DNA from 3 places in the Azospirillum thermophilum genome. Region 1 is predicted to be linked to each of the others. Evidence: riboswitches for the same ligand, from Rfam matches in the RefSeq annotation. Region 1 holds a riboswitch; each other region holds the start of a gene.
What was found. A riboswitch is a leader RNA that binds a small molecule or an ion and turns the genes downstream of it on or off. The one in region 1 is predicted to bind cobalamin.
Positions count from the first base shown of each region.

Region 2: linked by a shared signal. The riboswitch ahead of DEW08_RS01055 (TonB-dependent receptor plug domain-containing protein) and the one ahead of DEW08_RS00425 (CbtB domain-containing protein) in region 1 are both predicted to bind cobalamin.
Region 3: linked by a shared signal. The riboswitch ahead of DEW08_RS18400 (hypothetical protein) and the one ahead of DEW08_RS00425 (CbtB domain-containing protein) in region 1 are both predicted to bind cobalamin.

Region 1 covers NZ_CP029352.1:89,212-93,659, reverse strand. The annotation lists gene cobN (cobaltochelatase subunit CobN) at 1-209, opposite strand, end outside; gene cobW (cobalamin biosynthesis protein CobW) at 340-1,377, opposite strand; gene DEW08_RS00430 (CbtA family protein) at 1,382-2,152, opposite strand; gene DEW08_RS00425 (CbtB domain-containing protein) at 2,163-2,345, opposite strand; cobalamin riboswitch at 2,379-2,629, opposite strand; gene DEW08_RS00420 (ABC transporter ATP-binding protein) at 3,002-3,757, shown strand; gene DEW08_RS00415 (ABC transporter ATP-binding protein) at 3,750-4,448, shown strand, end outside.
Region 2 covers NZ_CP029352.1:248,066-252,513, forward strand. The annotation lists gene DEW08_RS01045 (hydroxymethylglutaryl-CoA reductase, degradative) at 1-189, opposite strand, end outside; gene DEW08_RS31850 (GntR family transcriptional regulator) at 389-922, shown strand; gene DEW08_RS31855 (aminotransferase-like domain-containing protein) at 934-1,758, shown strand; cobalamin riboswitch at 1,840-2,067, shown strand; gene DEW08_RS01055 (TonB-dependent receptor plug domain-containing protein) at 2,427-4,274, shown strand; gene DEW08_RS01060 (DUF7676 family protein) at 4,299-4,448, shown strand, end outside.
Region 3 covers NZ_CP029354.1:16,355-20,802, forward strand. The annotation lists gene DEW08_RS18390 (cytochrome D1 domain-containing protein) at 1-187, opposite strand, end outside; gene DEW08_RS18395 (peptidoglycan L,D-endopeptidase MepK) at 560-1,210, shown strand; cobalamin riboswitch at 1,297-1,521, shown strand; gene DEW08_RS18400 (hypothetical protein) at 1,779-2,084, shown strand; gene DEW08_RS18405 (hypothetical protein) at 2,039-2,461, opposite strand; gene DEW08_RS18410 (glycoside hydrolase family 31 protein) at 2,961-4,448, opposite strand, start outside.

The DNA of each region.
Region 1 (4,448 bases):
AGGTCGACCGACAGGGGATGGCCGAGCTTGGCGAGGTTCGCCAGCCGCAGCGACGGCAGCCGCTCCCGCCCGGCGCGCCAGGCGGCGGCCAGCGCCGTCAGGTCGCTGTCGGAAAAGGACAGGACGATCAGGTCGGCCGGCGTCTGCCCCAGGTCGATGGCCTGGGGGCCGGCGTCGAGGTCGTCCTGGCGGGCGGCGAGCAGATGCATGTCGAAACGGTCCAAACTTCCCCTCTCCCGCCCCGGGAGAAGGAGGGCGAGGGGCTGCGGGGACCATCATCGGTCCCCGCAGCCGTCCTCACCCGGCGCTCGGCGGATGCCCTCCGCCTGACGCCGCTTTCTACACCCCGCCGACCGCGCGGGTCACGGCCTCGCGGTCGAGGCCGGTCTCGCCGATCACCACGAGGCGGCTGCGGCGCGGCTCGTCCGGCTTCCACAGGCGGTCGTAATGGGTCTGGATGCGGGTGCCGACACCCTGGACCAGCAGCCGCATCGGCTTGCCGGGCACGTCGATGAAGCCCTTCAGCCGCAGCACGCCGTGGACCCCGGCGACCTCCTCCAGCAGGCGGGTCAGCGCCGCCGGGTCGGGCTGGGCCGGCAGCTCGACCACGAAGCTGGTGAAGTCGTCGTGGTCGTGCCCCTCCTCGTCGTCATGGTGGCTCGGGCGGTTGGCGAGGTCGTCCTCCACCGCGCCGCCGACCCCCAGCAGGACGAGCGGATCGACCGAGCCGTTGGCCGCGCGCAGCAGCTTGGCGTCCCGGTTCAGCGCGCCGCGGATCAGGTCCTCGACGCGGGCGAGGTCGGCGGCGGCCACGAGGTCGGTCTTGTTGACCACGATCAGGTCGGCGCAGAGGAGCTGGTCCTCGAACACCTCTTCGATCGGCGTCTCGTGGTCGACCGTGCCGGACTCCGCCTTCTGCGCCGCCAGCGCCGCCGGATCGGGGGCGAAGCGCCCCTCCGCCGCGGCGGCGGCGTCGACCACCGCCACCACCCCGTCCACCGTCACCCGCGACTTGATCGCCGGCCAGTGGAAGGCCTGGACCAGCGGCTTCGGCAGGGCGAGGCCGCTCGTCTCGATGATGATGTGCTCGGGCGGCTGCGGGCGGGCCAGCAGCTTCTCGATCGCCGGGACGAAATCATCGGCGACGGTGCAGCACAGGCAGCCGTTCGCCAGCTCGATCACGTCGTCCTCGGTGCAGGTCGGGTTGCCGCAGGCCCGCAGGATCTCGCCGTCGATGCCGACGTCGCCGAACTCGTTGATGATCAGCGCGAGGCGCCGCCCGCCGGCCCGCTCCAGCAGGCTGCGGATCAGCGTCGTCTTGCCGGCGCCGAGGAAGCCGGTGACGATGGTGGCGGGTGTCTTCGACAGCATCGCCATGGCCTCACGCCTCCTCGTCCGGGCGGCCGAGCACCCGCTGCATCATGGCCCCGCAGGCGCTGCCCAGCAGGGCCCAGAACAGGGCGGCGGTGCCCAGCGACAGCACGGCGAAGCGCGCCGCCATCTCCGGCGGGACGGCGCCGGCCGCACTCTCGGGATGGGGGGCGCCGACCAGATGCGGCAGGGCGGCGACGACCACGCCGGCGGCCACCACCAGCCGGTTGCGGGCGAAGGCGACGGCGAACAGGCCGGCAGTGGCGCAGAAGGCAGCGGCGAGCCACCAGATCTGGCGCGCCTCCAGCTCCGCCCCGCCCATGCCCGGCAGCTCGGGCGGCAGGCCGGTGGCGGGAGCGAGCGCGAAGGCGATGAAGCCGCCGAGGCCCCAGACCAGCCCGCGGCGGGCATCCACCGGGGCCCGGACCAGCAGCATGGCGCCGGCGACCAGCAGGGCATAGCCGATGCCGACCAGCAGGTTGGTCGCCACCGTCAGCCACAGGCGCTGGAACGCCTCCTCCGCCGTCTCGGGCACGGCCTCGCCCAGCTCGCGCACGGGGGCCGGATGGGCGGCATGTCCCGCGCCGTCATGGCCGGCATGCGCCGGGGCGGCCGGGGTCAACTGGGTCGGGGCCACGGGGGGGGAGGTGGTCACCACCTCGTAGCGTTCGGCTTCGAGGATCAGCGGGACGGTCGTCACGCGCTGAACGACGGACGCGGCCGTGCCGGAGAGCACGCCCGCGACCAGGGCGGCTACGAAGAGCCGCCGGAACAGCGTCATGGAGAGACGCTCAGTGGCAGGGGAAGGCGAAGGAGTGACGGCCGTCGTGGGCGGCGTCGTGGATCGCCTGCGGCTGCGCGAAGCCGACGCCGAACAGGATGAAGGCGCCCAGCAGGAAGGCGCCGAAGGCTGCGGCGACGGTCTGGACGGAAGAGGCGGCGCCGGAACGGATGGCGGAATTCAGCATGGTCATGGTCCCTTCCCGCCACACCCGGCGGGAGCTGGTGGTTGCACGGTGGCGATGGCAGGTTTCCTGGCTCGCGGGTCGTCGCTCCTCCCTCGCTGCCTTCCCGGCCCGGTTCCGGGCCAGTGGCTGCCGATCGGCCCGTCGGGCCGCCGGCGTCGCGAAGGGAGAGCTCGCCGCACACAGTTGCGGGGGCAGCCGCGGCTTTGGGACCGTCGCCGGACCCGGACCGCATTCCCTTTTACCCCCGCCCCCCATTCGGGCGGCGAGGCACCATCGGTCCGGCACAATTGCAGGACGTGGCCGGTTTGGCAAGCCGGGAATCCGGCCGGCGGGCCGGCGCCGGTCCACGCGGGGCTTGCGCCGACGGTGGCGTATGGTGTCATGTTGGCAAGACAGAGTGTCCGGGAAACCGACACTCAAGACACTTGATGATTTGTATACGAGAGGAGCCGGCCGGGCGGGAGTCGAGGAATCTCGGGCATCCGTTTCCTGCACGCATAGTTTGGCATGCGGCGTGCTTATGAAACGGCACAGCGTCCCGAGGGAGTGCAGCCGCGGCCGGACGGGGAAGCCGGGCCGGCTGGAAGACGCGGCCGGAAAACGTGGCCGGAAAACGCGAAGGCGCAAGAACCGAGAGCGACAGGGAGGAGAAGACCGGACCCATGACCGACGACATCATTCTGGAGGCCCGTGGACTCTCGAAGGAGTTCAAGGGCTTCGTTGCGGTGAAGGAGGTGGATCTCCAGGTCCGCCGCGGCACCATCCATGCGCTGATCGGGCCGAACGGCGCCGGCAAGAGCACGGTGTTCAACCTGCTCACCAAGTTCCTCACCCCGACCAGCGGCCAGATCCTCTACAAGGGCCGCGACATCACGCGCGCCAGGCCGGCGGACATCGCCCGGATGGGGCTGGTGCGGTCCTTCCAGATCTCGGCGGTCTTCCCGCACCTGACGGTGCTGGAGAACGTCCGCGTAGCCCTGCAGCGGCCGCTCGGCACCAGCTTCCATTTCTGGAAGTCCGAATCGAGCCTGCACGCCCTGCACGACCGGGCGGTGGAACTGATCGAGGCGGTGAACCTCACCCCCTGGTCCGGCCATCTGGCGGCCGAGCTGCCCTATGGCCGCAAGCGCGCGCTGGAGATCGCCACCACGCTGGCGCTCGATCCCGAGGTGATGCTGCTGGACGAGCCGCTGGCCGGCATGGGCCACGAGGACATCGAGCGCACCGCCCAGCTCATCAAGCGGGTCGCCGCCGACCGCACCGTGCTGATGGTCGAACACAACCTGTCGGTGGTGGCGCATCTGTCCGACACCATCACCGTGCTGCGCCGCGGCGAAATCCTGGCCGAAGGGCCGTACGAGGTGGTCTCGAAGAACGCCCAGGTGATGGAAGCCTACATGGGGACGGGACATGCCTGACGGCGCGATGACCAAGACCGCCATGCTGGAGGTCAGCGACCTCCACGCCTTCTATGGCGAGAGCCACATCCTGCACGGCGTCAGCCTGGAGGTGCGGCAGGGCGAGGTGGTGACCCTGCTCGGCCGCAACGGCGCCGGCAAGACCACCACCATGCGCGCCATCATGGGCATCGTGTCCAAGCGCAGCGGCTCGATCCGCTTCCAGGGCAAGGAGCTGATCGGCATGGCGCAGCACAGGATCCCGCGGCTCGGCATCGGCTATGTGCCGGAGGAGCGGGGCATCTTCTCCTCGCTGAACGTCGACGAGAACCTGACCCTGCCGCCGGTGGTGAAGGAAGGCGGCATGACGGTGGAGCAGATCTACGAGCTGTTCCCCAACCTGAAGGGCCGCGGCACCACCCAGGGCACCCGCCTGTCGGGCGGCGAGCAGCAGATGCTGGCGATCGCCCGCATCCTGCGCACCGGCGCCAACCTGATCCTGCTGGACGAGCCGACCGAGGGCCTCGCCCCGGTCATCATCGAGCAGATCGGCGTCGCGGTGCGGGCGCTGAAGGCGCGCGGCTTCACCATCGTGCTGGTGGAGCAGAACTTCCGCTTCGCCTCCACCATCGCCGACCGCCATTACGTGATGGAGGAGGGGCATGTCGTCGACATGATCCCCAACGACCAGCTCGACCGGAACATGGACAAG
Region 2 (4,448 bases), 160 kb from region 1:
GACGTCCTCGCCATCGATCCGCATGTTGGTGGCGATGCCCAGCGGGACGTTCATCGTCCCGACGACGTTCTCGATCAGCCGGTCGGCGAGCGCGGCATCCAGGTTGCCGGTGTTCGCCAGATGCTCGACCAGCGCCGGCTCCAGCCCGGCGAAGGCGGCGACCTGCTCCAGCCGCTCGCGCTGGCTCATCCTGTGGAAACCGGAAATGCGGGATCTGCGGGCGTTCTGCGGCACGAGTTCGGTTCTCCCTGTCCGGCCCCCGGTGTCCGGGTCATTTGTTTGCCAATCACATGGTCCGTGATACGAAGGGACGGTTCAAGGGACGGTCGGCCGCTTTGTTCGGCGGACTGTCCCAGGGAAATCGCTGGGACGATTGCCGGAATCCGCCATGACGCGCGTCACCGACCTGACCGACCGCATCACCGACCTGATCGAGCGCGGCCTGCTGAAGGCGGGGGAGCGGCTGCATTCCGTGCGCAGCGGGGCGAAGGAGCACGGCGTCTCCAAGAACACGATGGCGGAGGCTTACGACCGGCTGGTGGCGCTCGGCTACCTGGAGGCCCGGCAGGGCTCCGGCTACTATGTCGCCCGGGCCGTCCGCAGCCGGGTGGAGCATGGGGCGCCGCATGTCGCCGAGGCGCTCGACCACCTCTCCCTTCTGCGCGAACAGTTGGAGCGCCAGTATGCCGTGCGCGTCGGCGACGGCCGCCCGCCGCCGGACTGGATGGAGAAGCTGGAAGTCGGCGTCCGCTGCCGGCTCGCCCGGCCGGCCGGCGGAACCGAGCTCGATCACGGCTACGGCAGCCCGTGGGGCTATGCGCCGCTGCGCGAGCGCATCGTGGTGACGCTGGCCGAGCGCGCCGTCGCCGCCCGGCCCGACCAGATCCTGCTGACCCAGGGGCGAACCACGCGCTGGACCTGATCGCGCGGCAGATGCTGCAGCCGGGCGACACCGCGCTGGTCGACACGCCCGGCTACTACCCGCTGTTCGGCAAGCTGAAGCTGGCGAAGGTCGCCATCGCCGGGGTGCGGCGGCGGGCCGACGGACCGGACCTGGAGGAGTTCGCCGCCAAGGCGGCGGCGCTGCGGCCGAAGCTCTTCTTCACCCAGCCGCTCGCCCACAACCCGACCGGCGGCTCGCTGTCCATCGCGGTCGCCCACCGGCTGCTGCAGATCGCCGCCCGGCATGGCGTCACCATCGTGGAGGACGATCCCTTCGCCGACGTGCTGCCGGCCTCCTCCCCCCGGCTGGCCGCGCTCGACCAGCTTGAGCGGGTGATCTATGTCGGCACCTTCTCCAAGACGCTCTCGGCCAGCCTGCGGGTCGGATACATCGCCGCCGCGCCGGCGCTGGCGAAGAGCCTGTGCGACCTGAAGATGCTGACGGTGGTGAGCACCTCGGACTATGTGGAGCGGCTGGTCTACACGCTGATCGCCGGCGGGCAGTATCTGCGCCACCTGCGCCGGCTGCGGAGCCGGATCGAGGCGGCGCGGGAAGCGGCGCTGGCGGCCCTGGACCGGGCCGGGGTCGCGGTTCCCGTCACGCCGGCCGGCGGCTACTATGTCTGGGGGGAACTGCCGGCCGGCATCGACGAGGCGGCGCTGGTCCGCACCGCCGCCGACCGCGGCCTGTTCCTGGCGCCGGGCTCCGTCTTCGCCCCGGAACGGAGCAGCGGCCCGCCGGCCCTGCGCATCAACATCGCCTATGCGACCGATCCGCGGTTCCTGGAGTTCATCGCCGGCTACACGGGCCGGTGATCCGGGGCCGCCTCCCCGCCGGGATCCGCAGCGTCTTCCGAGCGCATCGCACGATTGACAGACGGGCGGCCGGCCTCTATCAAAACACGCATTGTCAGCGGTTCTCCCGGGCGCAAGCCGGGAGATTAAAAGGGAACGACGGAAGCGACAGGCGTCCCAGCCTGATGCAAGCCGTGGCTGTCCCCGCAACTGTGAGCGGCGAGTCGGCGCCAACGAGCCACTGACCGGAGATCCATGGATCCCGGCCGGGAAGGCGGTGCCGGATGACGACCCGCGAGCCAGGAGACCTGCCTCTGACAGCGTCACTCTGCCTTCGATCGGGGTGTGTCGAAGGTGCGGAAACCCGTCGTGGTGACGCGTCCATTGGCGTTGCCGCGACCAGGTTTCGGGACGGTTCATCCCCCTGAGGCATGTCGCAGGCGAATGGTTCTCAAGGCGCGGGGCCCCGCGTCGTGGCGTCCATTCGGCAACGCCCGTTCAACGCAACGGTCCCGGTCTTCCGGGGCCGGCATGGATGTGCGGCCCGGACGGGCGGCTGTTCGGCCGCACCGCTTGCCCGAACGCGCCTCCATGCCTGCAGCAGGACGTGGCAGGACATGCAGACAAGCTGTTCAAAAAGGCGTTTTCTCGTTCGACTCACCTTGGCGGTTCTCGGGGGCACGGCTGGAATGGCCCCTCCATCGGCCGCCTCCGCATCGGCCGCCTCCGCATCGGCCGATGAGCTTCGGCTCGTGCCGCTGGAGGTGACGGCCCCGGCCGAAGTGACGGTGCCCCAGGAGCAGGCGACCACGAGTTCCAGCGTGATCGGCGCCGAGGAGATCGAGCGGCAGCAGATCCGCCGGCTCGACGATGCGCTGAGGCTGGTTCCCGGCGTCAGCCTGTCGGGCCGGCAGGCGCCGGGCGGCGCGCAGACCGTGCGGTTGCGCGGGCTGGGGCCGCGCAACACCCGCTTCTTCATCGACGGCGTCGAGATGAGCGACACCAGCCAGTCGCAGTCGCAATATCCGGCCGGCGAGATGGACACGGCCGACATCGAGCGCATCGAGGTCCTGCGCGGTCCGCAGCCCGGCCGCTTCGGACCGGATGCCGGCGGCGGCGTGGTCAACATCACCACCCGGCGGCCGACCGGTCCGCTGAGCGGGCGGGTCGGGGCCGAATACGGCAGCTACGACACCAAGCGGGGCAACGCCTCGCTGTCGGGGGCGCAGGACCGGGTCGACTACCGGCTATCCCTGTCCGGAACCCATTCCGGCGGCTACTCGGACTTCAGCCGCCACCGCGGCGGACAGGAGAAGGACCCGTTCCGGCAGTGGGCCGCCGCCGGCCGGCTCGGCATCCAGGCGACAGAGACGCTGCGCCTCGACGCGACGGCGCGCTACCAGCGCAAAACCCTGACCTACGATCCGGCCACCCGCGACAACGACTGGTCGCGCGACGAGACCGAACGGTTCCTGCGCCTGGGCGGCTCGCTCGACAGCCTGGGCGGCAGGCTGGTCCACGGCTTCGGGGTCGCCAACACCACCAACACCCGGCAATACTGGGGCGAGGGCACCAGGGGCGACACCTACGACGGCCACAAGACGCGCCTCGATTACGTTGCCAATGCCAAGCTGTCCGACCGGCTGTCGCTGGGCTACGGCGCCGACGCCACCCGGGAGAGCATGGAGCAGCACACGCCGGGCTTCGCGCCGCGCGCGCCGGACATTCGGGCGCACAACTGGCGCAGCGGCGCCTTCGCCACCGTCGGCGTGACGCCGGTGGCGCCGCTCGACCTGTCGGCGACGATCCGCGGCGACCGCCACACCGATTACGGGGGCAAGGGAACCTGGCGGCTCGGCGCCGCCTACCGGATCGGGGAAACCGGGACGACCCTGCGTTCCAGCTACGGCACGGCGTGGCAGCCGCCTTCGCTCTACGAGCGGTTCGATCCCTGTTACGGCAGGAACGATCTGCGGCCGGAGCGCAGCCGCGGCTGGGATGCCGGCGTCGAGCAATCGCTGCTGGGCGGGCGGCTGACCACCGGCGCGACCTATTTCCAGGCCAGCACCCGCGACCAGATCAACTGGCTGTCCGGCCCGGCGACCAGCCCGGCCTGTTCGGGCGGCGGCTATGTCAACGTGGACCGCACGAAGGCGCAGGGCATGGAACTGGAACTGGCCGCCCGCCCGAGCGCGACGACCGATCTCCGCGTCGCCTATTCCTGGCAGAGCGTGGTCAACGCCAACACCGGCCAGCGTCTGCGCAACCTGCCGCTTCACCAGGGCAGCGCGTCGGTCGGCTGGCGCTTCCTGCCCGAGGCCTACGCCAACCTCGGCCTGCGCTATCGCGACATGGTCGAGAATTACGGCACCGGCAGCGCCTTCCTCACCGCCGACCTCCGGCTGTCCTACGACCTGACCGACGCGGTGACGCTGCAGGGCCGCGTCGAGAACCTGTTCAACCGCCGCTACGAGGAAGTCTACGGCCACGCCACGCCGGGCCGCTCGGCCTACGCCGGCCTGTCCGCGCGCTTCTGACGCCGCCATCTCCGGGAGAATCCCATGAATACCGCATCCTCCATCGCCTCGCACGTCGTCGAGGAACCCGGCATGGGCCGGGTCGAGATCTTTCCGCTGTCGACAGATCAGGACCTGCTGTTCGCCCTGCTGAAGGATGCCTTCGAGGTGTGGTGGCGGGACATCGTGTTCGGC
Region 3 (4,448 bases), on a different replicon from region 1:
TGGCCCCCTTGCGCAGCACGCCGTGGCAGCCGGCGCAGCGCTCGAAGTAGATCTTGGCGCTGGCGTCCTTGGCCTCCTTCGCGAGCGCCGGGTCCCCCGCCTGGGCGGAGGCGGAAACCGGCGCCAGCGCGAACAGCGCCGGAATGGCAACGGATGCGGCCCACAAGGCCGGACGGGTCCACCGCATAGTCATACTCCAGGGCAGTCTTTCATGAAGATGCCTTGTCTTAAGTCGGCCACCCCCCTTGAAACCTTGACGATGGTCAACATGCGCGGATCATCGGTCCATGCGGCCTTACTTGACCTTGGGTAATTGGAGCTTCTTTGGCGGTAATTCGATAAATTCCAATCAGGCCCGTCCATTACTTTGATACGGAAGGAATGCGACTTGACCATGCGCAAGTGGAGCGGCGACGCCCGCGGCGTCCCGGCCGGCCCTTTGGGAATTTCCAACGGCGGCCGCACGCAAGCAGGGCAGCCCCGTGACGTCTTCACGGCCAAGCCGGTTGACATCGGACCATGGGAGCGGACCATGGGAGCGGAACAAACTGACGGCGCTATGGCGATGATCCCCCTGAGGCGACGCGAACTTCTGGCCGGGTGCGGCGTGCTGGTCCTGATGCCGGCCGTCGCCCTGGCGCAGCCGGTGACAGCCCGACGGCTCTCCCTGCGCAACGCGCACACCGGCGAGACCTTCGACGGACCCTACCGCGACGCCTCCGGCCCGCTGCCCGACGCCATGGCGGACCTCGGCCGGTTCCTGCGCGACCACCGGGCCAACAAGGTCGGTCCGGTCGACGTCGGGACGCTCGACCTGCTGGCCGACGTCATGGAGGCGGTGGCCCAGAGCAAGGCGACCGTGCTGTCGGCCTTCCGCACTCCGGAGACCAACGCCAAGCTGGCGAGCAAGGGGCTGGGCGTGGCGGAGCACAGCCAGCACCTGCTGGGCAAGGCGCTGGACGTCACCTTCCCGTCGCGCCTGCCCGACGCGCACCGCAAGGCGCTGGAGATGAAGCGCGGCGGCGTCGGCTGGTATCCGCGCTCCTTCTTCCTGCATCTCGACACCGGCCCGGTGCGGAGCTGGGAGCTGTTCGGCCGCGACCTCGACAACCTGTTCGCTCCGGGGGTTCGGGGACGGCTGCGCACGGTCGCCGACCGCATGAAGCTGCACCGCGCCATCGCCCGCCGCCGCCTCTCGGCGGGCCGCTGACCGGCCGCCCTGCCCCGCCTGCCCGGCCTCGCCTGCCTGAGCGTCCGTTCTACTCTTCATTGACAGGCCGGGGTGCCGCCCCTATCACTGGTTCCATCGTCAGCGGTTCTCCACGGCGAAAGCCGGGGGATTAAAAGGGAACGACGGAAGGACGGGAGCCTCTCCCGTGCAAGCCGTGGCTGTCCCCGCAACTGTGAGCGGCGAGTCGGTGCCAACCAGGGCCACTGACCGAAGGTCCCCGGACCCGGTCGGGAAGGCGGCAGCGATGACGACCCGCGAGCCAGGAGACCTGCCTCTGACGGCGTCACTTTGCCTTCGGTCGGGGTGTGCCGGGGGTGCGGGAAACCCGTTGTGGTGACGCGTCCATCGACGTTGCCACGGCCGGTTCCCGAAGCGGTGCCCAGTCTCCCCTTCGCGTCCTGCCGTCGAACGGACCTTGCGGTCCGGGCAGCGTCCGTTCAACGGCCCCCGGTGGGCCGGGTCCGGATGCGCGCTCGCGGGGATGGCCTTGCACGGCCCTGCCCGTCCGACCCCGCGCCTTCAGACCCGCGACAGGACGTGGTGCGGCATGAGCAGGACAGGCATCGGTACCGAGTTTCAGGTGTGCTTCACCCCACCGGACGGCCGGGAGGACGGCTGGACCGGAGCCCTCTTCGCCGCCCTGCTGGAGGGGATGCTTTCCGCCCGGCCGGAACTCGCGGAGGCGGAGGCCCGCGCCCTTTGCGGGCTGGCCGGCGATGGCCCGGCGCGGCATCCCGCGGCCGAGCGGATGGGCTATGTGCTGGACGACCGGGCGCCGGACCGCACGGCCATCGAGGCCCTGGCGGACTATCTCGGCGCCGGCCGGCGGAGGGAGGGAGATGCATCCTCCTGAGCCGCCGGGCAGGCGGGGCGGGTCAGCCCGGCCCGCTCCGCCGCCGCCTGCAGGGCGCCGAGGAAGGCAACGGCAGCCTGCCCCAGCGCGAGGGCGACGGACTCGTCGACGATCTGCGCGAGGCTGATGGACTGCGCGAGCTGCGCATCGCGCACCGTGGTGAGGGGAAGGCAGCGGATCATGCGGGCCGACAGCTCGCGGATCGCTCCGCTCAACTGGTCGAAGCCGTAGGGTCCGGAAGGCGGATCGGCCAGCAGCACGGTCAGGGACTCCACCGCCTCGGTAAAGGCGGTGGGCCGGGAATCGAAGGCACGATGCAGGTCCAGCCCGTCAGGCCCGACGGCTGCGCGACCGCCCGCCACCCTGGCTTCCGTCATTCGCATCTCCCTCACCGATGGGAGCGACCGCCTGCCAAGGCAAGGCCACGGGGTGCGGATCCCATCGAATCGGGTTCCGGAATACCAAAGCACACTGGTGGGTCGTCAAGAGCGCAAGGGCGTGCAAGCCATTCTCATGCCTCCGGTTCTCCCGCGGCCGGCGGATGGCCCCCGACCACGGATGAACTACCCCGGATTCACCGGGCCGGCCGGATCGACGGGCGCATCCTCGGGTCCGGACGGCGCGGCGGGAACGGGCTCCTCGTCCGGCTCCTCCGGACGGCGTCCGAGACAGGAGCCGTCGGGACGGACGAAGGGCGATGGCAACCGGGGGGTCCGGGAGTCTGGCGGCATGACGTCTCCTCTCCTCCCCTTGGAACATGGTTCGGGCGCCAGTGTCCCATACGCTCTTGGACAACGGGAGCGGGGAGAGAAGAGGAAAGGCGGGCGCGGCCCGGCGGGAGGAGGTCTCCCGGCCAGGCCGCCCCGCCGTCCGACGTCAGAGCGCCACGGTGACGGTCCGCCAGCCGTCGACGAGCCGGTCCGACGTCACCGTGCCCCCCGCCAGGGTGAGCGCGCGCCTCTCCTGCGGCGGCAGCAGAAGCGTCACCGCCGCAGCCACCGGCGGACAGGCCCCTTCCCTGCCGATGCGGATGGCCAGCCCGTCCGCTTCGGCATCGACCGCCAGGGTCCATCTGCCATGCCGGCCGTCGCGGTAGCCTTCGCTCTCGCCGTCATCCTCGTAGCAGCCGGCCTGGAACGCGCCGGTGCCGTGATGCGGGAAGATGGCGAAGCCCCGCTCGTCGGCGGCGTGGTTGAAATGCGCCCCGGCGAGGTTGAGCGGGATGGCCGAGCCGGCGCGGGCCAGCAACGGCGGGCGGTCCCACGGGGCGGGCAGCGTGACCTCCTGTCCGCCGGCGAAGCGTTCGCCGGTCCAGGCATCGTACCAGTCCGCGCCGGCCGGCAAATAGACCGGCCGGTCCCGCCGTCCGGGCTCGACCACCGGCGCCACCAGCAGGGCCGGCCCCAGCAGCATCTCGTCGTTTTCCTCGAAGCAGCGCGGATCGTCCGGGAACTCGTAGAAGGTCGGACGGATCATCGGCTCGAAGTCGCGGTGATACGTCCAGAGCAGGTCGTAGAGATAGGGGACCAGCCGGCTGCGCAGCTTGATCAGGGCGCTGATGGCCGGGGTGATCTCCGGGTACATCCAGGGTTCGTTGACGGTCTTGTCATCGTTCCAGGAATGGATGGAGAAGCGCGGCAGGAAGATGCCGAACTGGACCCAGCGCAGGAACAGCTCGGCATCGGGCGCCGGGCCGGCAAAGCCGCCGATGTCGTGGCCGGTGTTGGAGATGCCGGAGAGCGCCAGGCCGGTCCCCATGCGCACATTGTATTTCAGCGTCTCCCAACTGGTGTAGTTGTCGCCCGACCAGGTCTGCACATAGCGCTGCATGCCCGCGGCACCCGCCCGCGAGATGAGGAAGGGGCGCTTGTCCGGGGCGAAGTCGCGCTGCGCCTGCTGCGAGGCGCGGATCATCAGCAGGGTGTGCAGCGGCTTGGCGTCCTTGGCCCGATAGGGCGTGCCGAAGCCGGCGGCGACCGCCGCGTCGCTCCAGATCTCGAACTCGTTGTTGTCGTTCCAGGTGGCCGCGATCCCGACCTCGAGCAGGGCCTCCGTGACGCGCGCCTTCCACCAGTCGAGCGTCCTGGGATTGGTGAAGTCGAGATAGGCGCCGGCCTCGTCCCAGAACTGCACCATGGCGGGCTTGCCGTCGGCATCCTTGACGAACAGCCCCTCCCGCTCGGCCTCGGCGAAGCGCGGGTGGTCGCGCAGCAGGCAGGGCTTGATGTTGGCGCACAGCCGTACGCCATGGTCGAGGTAGTGCTTTGCGAAGGCCGCCGGATCGGGGAACTTGTCGCGGTTCCAGTGGAAGACGTAGCGCTTGTCGGCGATGGAGGTGTAGCCGGACGACAGGTGGAAGGAGGA